DNA from 2 places in the Microbacterium sp. OR21 genome. Region 1 is predicted to be linked to the other one. Evidence: riboswitches for the same ligand, from Rfam matches in the RefSeq annotation. Region 1 holds a riboswitch; the other holds the start of a gene.
The links. Region 1 has a riboswitch for thiamine pyrophosphate ahead of V2S04_RS02090 (ECF transporter S component). Riboswitches for the same ligand answer to the same signal wherever they lie in the genome.
Positions count from the first base shown of each region.

Region 1 (3,398 bases):
GACCTCGGCCTGCAGCAGCTCGACGAGGCCGATCCACCCCCGCCGGTCCTGACCGAAGGTGGGCTCGTCGAGCACGAGCACCTCGGGGGCGGCGGCGAGCACCGTCGCCACCGAGAGGCGTCTCTTCTGCCCGCCGCTGAGGGTGAACGGGTTCGCGAGCGCGAGCGGTGCGAGCTGCAGGCGCTCGAGGAGGTCGTCGACGATGGCGCCGACCTGCGCATCCGAGAGTCCGAGAGCACGCGGACCGACGGCCAGCTCGTCGCGCAGGGTGCGGGCGAGGAACTGGTGCTCCGGCTCCTGGAACACCGTGCCGATGCGGGTGAGCAGCTCGCGGGACTTCCAGCGTGAAGGCCGACGGCCGGAGCGGCCGGCGAGATCGGATGCCGCGAGCACCGACCCCTCGAGCTCGGGGAGAAGACCCGCGAGGGTGAGCGCGAGCGTCGACTTGCCCGCCCCGTTGGGACCGGTGACGACCGTCGCCGAGCCGCGCGGGATCCGGATGCCGAGCCCGCTCTGCACGGCGAGGCGGCCGTCGCGCGACACCGCGAGGTCGACCGTCTCGAGGACTGAAGGCGCAGCGGGGTCGGCGGGTGGGAGCACGGGAACGTCGATCTCGTGATGCGGCACCCACACGCCCGCCGCGGCGAGCGCGTCGCCGTGCTGCGCGAACACCGTCGACGGTGGGCCGTCGGCGAGCAGCCCGCCGTCTGCGGCGACCACGATCACGCGTGTCAGCAGGTCGAGCCACACCTCGGTGCGGTGCTCGACGACGATGAAGGTGGCGCCGGTGGCATCCAGCACCCGTCCGACACTGTCACGCACCTCGCGCACACCCGCCGGATCGAGGTTCGCCGTCGGCTCATCCAGAAGCAGCAGTCCCGGCTGCATGGCGAGAACACCGGCGAGCGCGAGGCGCTGCTTCTGGCCACCCGAGAGGGCCTTGGTGGGGCGATCGAGCGGCACATCGAGTCCGACTGCGTCGAGCGCGGCATCCACCCGCGCGGCGATCTCGCCTGCCGGGACGCCGAGGTTCTCGCAGCCGAAGGCGACATCGTCGCCGACCTTCGACAGCACGACCCCGGCATCCGGATCCTGCAGCACGAGGCCGACGGCGCCGCGGCGCGACTCCGGGGCGGCCCCGTCGATGAGGAGGGTGCCGGTGCGCTCCCCCTCGTCGGCGTCGCCGAGGACACCGGCGAGGCCGGCGAGCAGCGTCGACTTGCCCGCGCCCGAAGCTCCGAGCAGCAGCACCCGCTCGCCGGGCTCGATGGTGAACGACACATCGCGCACGGCCGGCAGTCGTCGGCCGGCGTAGCGCCAGCCCCACCCGTTCGCGGTGACGCGAGCCGGAGACGACACGCTCAGACCTCCTGGCGGGCTTCCCGGCCGGCGGCGAAGCGGCTGAGCGCGCCGGTCGAGGCGAGCGCGCGCACGAGCAGCCATCCGACCACGCCGGCGAGCAGCGCACCCGAGATGACGAGTGCGCCGAGGTAGATGGCGTTGAACTCGATGCTCTTCAGGATGTTCGGCGACGAGCCGTAGAACATCTCGAAGATCCACGCGGCCACAGCCGCGCCGATGCCCGAGAGCGCGGCGACGACGACGCCGAAGCGGCGGTACAGGAACAGCGCGAAGATCAGCTCGGCGCCGAGTCCCTGCACGAGTCCCGACAGGACGGTCGAGACGCCCCACACGTTGCCGATGAGCATCGAGATGATCGCGGCGATCACCTCGACGACGAGGGCGGCGCCGGGCTTGCGGATGACCAGCCCGCCGATGACGCCGCCGATCAGCCAGATGCCGACGGCGATGCCCCCGAAGCCGGGGGTCAGCGCGTCGGCGGCTCCGAACCAGGCGCCGCCGATGATGTTCCAGCCCCAGAAGACGAGGCCGATCGCGACGCCGAGCACGGCGGCGACGACGATGTCGACGACCCGCCAGCGCAGGGTGCGAGGGGCGGGTGCGGGGGTGGTCTCCGCGACGGATGCGGACATGGACGTACTCATCTGAACTCCTCCCTGCGCCGGCATGATCCGGATCAGGTTCGACGGTCGAAGCGCGTGTCGCTTCCTCTCAGCCCGGCTTCCCGGACTCCCGTGGTGATGGCTCGATCATAGCTCCGCCGGCTGAGCCCGTGGCGGCTATTTCGTCCCGTGAAACACCGGCCTGTAGCGTGGTCGGGTGACACCTCCCCCCGAGTCGACGCGCCCTCTGACGCGCCGCGCAGTGCGCGAGCGCGGCCGGGTGCGCGGTGACCGTTCACCCGGTGCCGCCGCAGCGCTGCCGAAGTTCGGCGACAGCCTCGGCCCGGAACTGGCCGCGACCAGGGATACTGACGCTGTGGATGCCAGGGGACCCGCTCAGCGAGACGCGCACGTCGGCGCTGCTGAAGAGGCTCCGCCGGCACCCGCCGAAGGCGGCCCCGCGCAGGCCGAGGAGGCGACGACGGCGTGGGCGGATGCCAGCCGTCCGCCGACGGCGCTGACCTGGCTGGAGGCATCCGCCGTGCTCGACGAGCACGCTCTCGAGACGCCGCCCCGGCCGCTGTTCGACGGCGCGCGGCTGACCCCCGAGTGGCGGCGCCCGCGCGTGCTGCTCCCTCTCGGCATCGTCGCCGCCCTGTGCGGTGCGTACATCTCCACCACGCTGCTGTGGCCACTGCACGAGGTGGCTCCGACGGCGCAGGCGACCACCGTCACGATCGCCCCCGCTCCCCCGGCATCCGTCGCATGGCCCGCGAAGGGAAGCGCGGCGGTCGGCATCCAGGGGCTGACCCCCGTGGCGTCCACCACCGCGGCCGACGAGATCGCGAGCATCTCGAAGGTCGTCAGCGTGATGATGGTGCTCGACGAGCTGCCGCTGGAGATCGGCGAGCAGGGGCCGAGCTTCTCCTTCACCTACGCCGATTCACGCGAGTACTGGCGCTACCGAAGCTCGAACCAGTCATCGCTCGACGTGCCGGTGGGCGGCAGCCTGACCGAGTACCAGATGCTGCAGGGCATCATGCTGGGCTCGGCGAACAACTACATCGACCGACTGTCCGACGAGCTGTGGGGCTCCGACCGCGCCTTCGCCGAAGCCGCAGCGCAATGGCTCAGCGACCGCGGCATCGAGGGCGTCAGCCTCGTCTCTCCGTCGGGCTTCAGCCGAGAGAACGTGGCATCTCCCGCTGCGCTGATCCAGATCGCCGAGCTCGCCATGGCGAATCCGGTGTTCGCCGAGATCGTGGGCACCCGCACCGCCGAGATTCCGGGGGTCGGCACGGTCACCAACACCAATCAGATGCTTGAGGATCGCGGTGTGGTCGGTGTGAAGACCGGCACCCTCTCGCACTGGAACCTGCTCACCGCGAAGGACGTCCCCGTCGGCGACTCGACCGTGCGCCTGTTCGCCGCGGT
Region 1 is NZ_JAZEXJ010000001.1:442,031-445,428, reverse strand. It holds gene V2S04_RS02095 (ABC transporter ATP-binding protein) at 1-1,443, opposite strand, end outside; gene V2S04_RS02090 (ECF transporter S component) at 1,362-2,006, opposite strand; TPP riboswitch at 1,999-2,108, opposite strand; gene V2S04_RS02085 (D-alanyl-D-alanine carboxypeptidase family protein) at 2,182-3,398, shown strand, end outside.

Region 2 (3,398 bases), on a different contig from region 1:
ACCGTGGCGAGGGCCTGGGCGACGGGCAGAAGAGCCTGAGCTTCGCGCTGCGCTTCCGGGCGGCGGACCGCACGCTGACCGCCGCCGAGGCGAGCGAGGCGAAGATGGCGGGAGTCGCCGTCGCGGCGGAGCGAGTCGGCGCGAGCATCCGCGACTGATCCGCCTGGCACGCAGCCCTCCCGTCGACCGACGGGAGGGCTGCGGCGACTGCGGCCCTGCGACGCCCCGGACATGCGTAGGCTCGGAGCATGACGATCGCCGCCCGTTTCCGGGCCGTGCCGAGCCTGACCGGAGACGCAGCCGTCTTCGACGCCCGCGATGCGCCGGCGGATCCCGTCGCGCTGTTCCTGAGCTGGCTCGACGATGCCCTGGATCGCTGTGTGGCAGAGCCCCTCTCGATGACGCTGGCGACGGTCGACTCCGACGGGATGCCGGATGCCCGCACCGTGATCCTGAAGGACGTGAGCGAGCGGGGCTGGGCCTTCGCGGGCCACCGCGGCTCGGCGAAGGGCAGGCAGCTCGCCGACCGGCCCACGGCCGCTCTCGCCTTCTGGTGGCAGCCGCTGATGCGCGCGGTGCGGGTGCGGGGCCGGGTGGTCGAGGCCAGCGCCGACGAGAGCGCCGCCGACCTGGCCGCGCGCTCGCGATCGGCCCGCGCCGGCATCTCGCCGGGGGAGTGGATGCTGTGGCGCGTCGTCCCCGAGCGAGTGGAGTTCTGGCAGGGACGCCCGGACCGCGACCACGTCCGACTGGTCTACCGGTGGCGAGAGCACGCCTGGAGCCACGGCATCGAGAGCGCACGGTCGGGCGCCGCTGTGCTCTGAGCGGAATCGCTTCCGTCCGATCGGCCCTGGTGATGTCATGGCGGCATGACTCAGGTGCTCGTGCTCGGCGGAACAGGTTGGCTCTCGGGGCGGATCGCCGATCGGTGGCGGGATGCCGGAGCGGAGGTGACCTGTCTTGCCCGCGGCGATCGGCCGGCGCCGGACGGTACCCTGCTGCTCCGGGGCGACCGCGACGCCCCCGACGTCTACGACCGGCTCGCCGAGCACGAATGGGACGAGGTCGTCGACATCTCGTCCCGCGCCGAGCACGTCGCGCAGGCGATCGGGGCGCTGGGGGATCGCACCGCGCACTGGACGTTCGTGTCGTCTATGTCGGTGTACACCGACGATGCGAGCGAGGGACTCGATGAATCCGGTGAGCTGCACGAGCCGGCACGCCCGGGCGACGAGTACGACTACGGCGCACAGAAGGTCGCGGCCGAGCAGGCGGTCTGGACCCTGGGCGATCGGGCCTTCGTCGTGCGCCCGGGGCTGATCGTCGGCGCCGGCGACCCGAGCGACCGCTTCGGGTACTGGGCCGCGGCCTTCGCCCGCGCGGGTGTCGACCCGGTGCTCGTCCCCGAGCTCGAAGGACGCTGCGCTCAGGTGATCGACGTCGACGACCTGGCCGCATTCCTCACGGGCGACCGGCGGCAGGGGGTGGTCAACGCCGTCGGCGACGTGCATCCGCTCGCCGAGATGCTCAGCCGCATCCGCGCCGCAGCCGGGCACACCGGCGAGCTCCTCGAGGCGAGCGACGACTGGCTCGAGGCGCACGACGTGCAGTACTGGATGGGGGAGCGCTCACTGCCGCTGTGGCTGCCGGCTGACATGCCCGGCTTCATGCGTCGTGACAACTCCGCCTACCGTGCCGCCGGCGGAACGCTCGCTCCGCTCGACGACACGATCCGCGCGGTGGTTGACGACGAGCGGGCTCGTGGTCTCGATCGCGAGCGCCGGGCGGGACTGAGCCGCGACGACGAGAGCGCGCTCATCGCTCAGCTGACCGGGGCGTGACATCGGGCGTCATGCTCCGGGGGAAGGTGACGTGTCTGGTTAGACTCGGGCGCAGTGACACGGGGTGCCGCATCCGCGGCTGAGATCACACCCGTCGAACCTGATCTAGTTCGTACTAGCGAAGGGATGTCGCCCATGAGCGATCCTCTGCGTCCGTCCACATCGATCCCGGCTGAGGCCGCCGATCTCCTGACCCGCGTGAGGGCGACACCGCCGCTCACGCACTGCATCACGAACACGGTGGTCACCGGCTTCACCGCCAACGTCCTCCTCGCCGTCGGAGCGTCCCCGGCTATGGTGGACATCGTCGGGGAGGCGGGGGTGTTCGCCGGCCTGGCATCCGGTCTGCTGATCAACACCGGCACCCCGAATCCCGAACAGCGCGCCGCGAGCCTGGAGGCCGCCGCCGGCGCCGACTCCGCGGGCACACCGTGGGTGCTCGACCCTGTCGCGGTCGGCGTGCTGCCGGTGCGCACCGCCCTCGCCGGGGAGCTGCTGCGGCTGCGTCCGACCGCCGTGCGCGGCAACCCCAGCGAGATCCTCGCTCTGGCGGGCGCCGGGTCCGGCGGTCGTGGTGTCGACGCCCTCGACTCGCCGGACAGCGCGCTCGACGCGGCACGCTCCCTCGCCGACCGGTGGGGGTGCGTCGTCGCCGTCTCCGGGCCGACCGATCTGATCACCGACGGCGTGCGCGTGGTCAGCATCGGCAACGGCGACACCCTCCTCACCCGCATCACCGGCGGAGGGTGCGCCCTGGGAGCGGTGATGGCCGCCTTCCTGGGCGCCGGGCGCGCGGTCGGCGCCGATGCCCTGCACGCCGTCGCTGCGGCGACCGCCGTCTACACGATCGCCGCGGAGCATGCCGCCCGCGTCGTCGACGGCCCGGGCAGCTTCGCCGTCGCACTGCTCGATGCGCTCGCGGGGGTCGACCCGGTCGATGTCGTCGCCGAGGCGCGCATCGCCGAGATGCGCACGCGCACCGAGGCGGGTGCTCGATGAGCCGCGACCTGTCGACCTACCTCGTGACCGACGCCGGCCTGTGCGGCGACCGCGGCGTCGTCGAGACCGTGCGCCACGCCGTCGACGGCGGGATCTCCGTCGTGCAGCTGCGCGACAAGGGCGCCTCCGACGCGTCGATCGTCGAGCAGCTCATCGCGCTCAGCGAGGTGATCGCCGGTCGGGCGCTGCTCGTCGTCGACGACCGCGTCGACGCGGTGCTGGAGGCCCGCGCCCGCGGTGCGCGCGTCGACGGGGTGCACGTCGGGCAGTCGGATCTGCCCGTCACGGAGGCGCGACGGCGGCTCGGCCCGGATGCCCTCATCGGCCTCACCGCGAACACCCCCGCGCATCTCGACGCCGTCCGCGCGCTGCCCGACGGCACGGTCGACTACGTCGGGATCGGCGTGATCCGTCCCACCACGACCAAGCCTGATCATCCGCCGGCACTCGGTGTCGACGGCTTCCGCGCGCTCGCCGCGGACAGCCCGGTGCCGGCCGTGGCGATCGGCGGCATCGGCCTGGCCGACGTCGCGGCACTGCGTGAGGCGGGGGCAGCGG
Region 2 is NZ_JAZEXJ010000004.1:15,663-19,060, reverse strand. It holds gene pheT (phenylalanine--tRNA ligase subunit beta) at 1-158, shown strand, start outside; gene V2S04_RS12615 (pyridoxal 5'-phosphate synthase) at 249-824, shown strand; gene V2S04_RS12610 (NAD-dependent epimerase/dehydratase family protein) at 870-1,841, shown strand; TPP riboswitch at 1,892-1,985, shown strand; gene thiM (hydroxyethylthiazole kinase) at 1,977-2,840, shown strand; gene V2S04_RS12600 (bifunctional hydroxymethylpyrimidine kinase/phosphomethylpyrimidine kinase) at 2,837-3,398, shown strand, end outside.
Region 2: it holds a riboswitch for thiamine pyrophosphate, as region 1 does, so the genes downstream of both, thiM (hydroxyethylthiazole kinase) here and V2S04_RS02090 (ECF transporter S component) in region 1, are expected to answer to the same signal.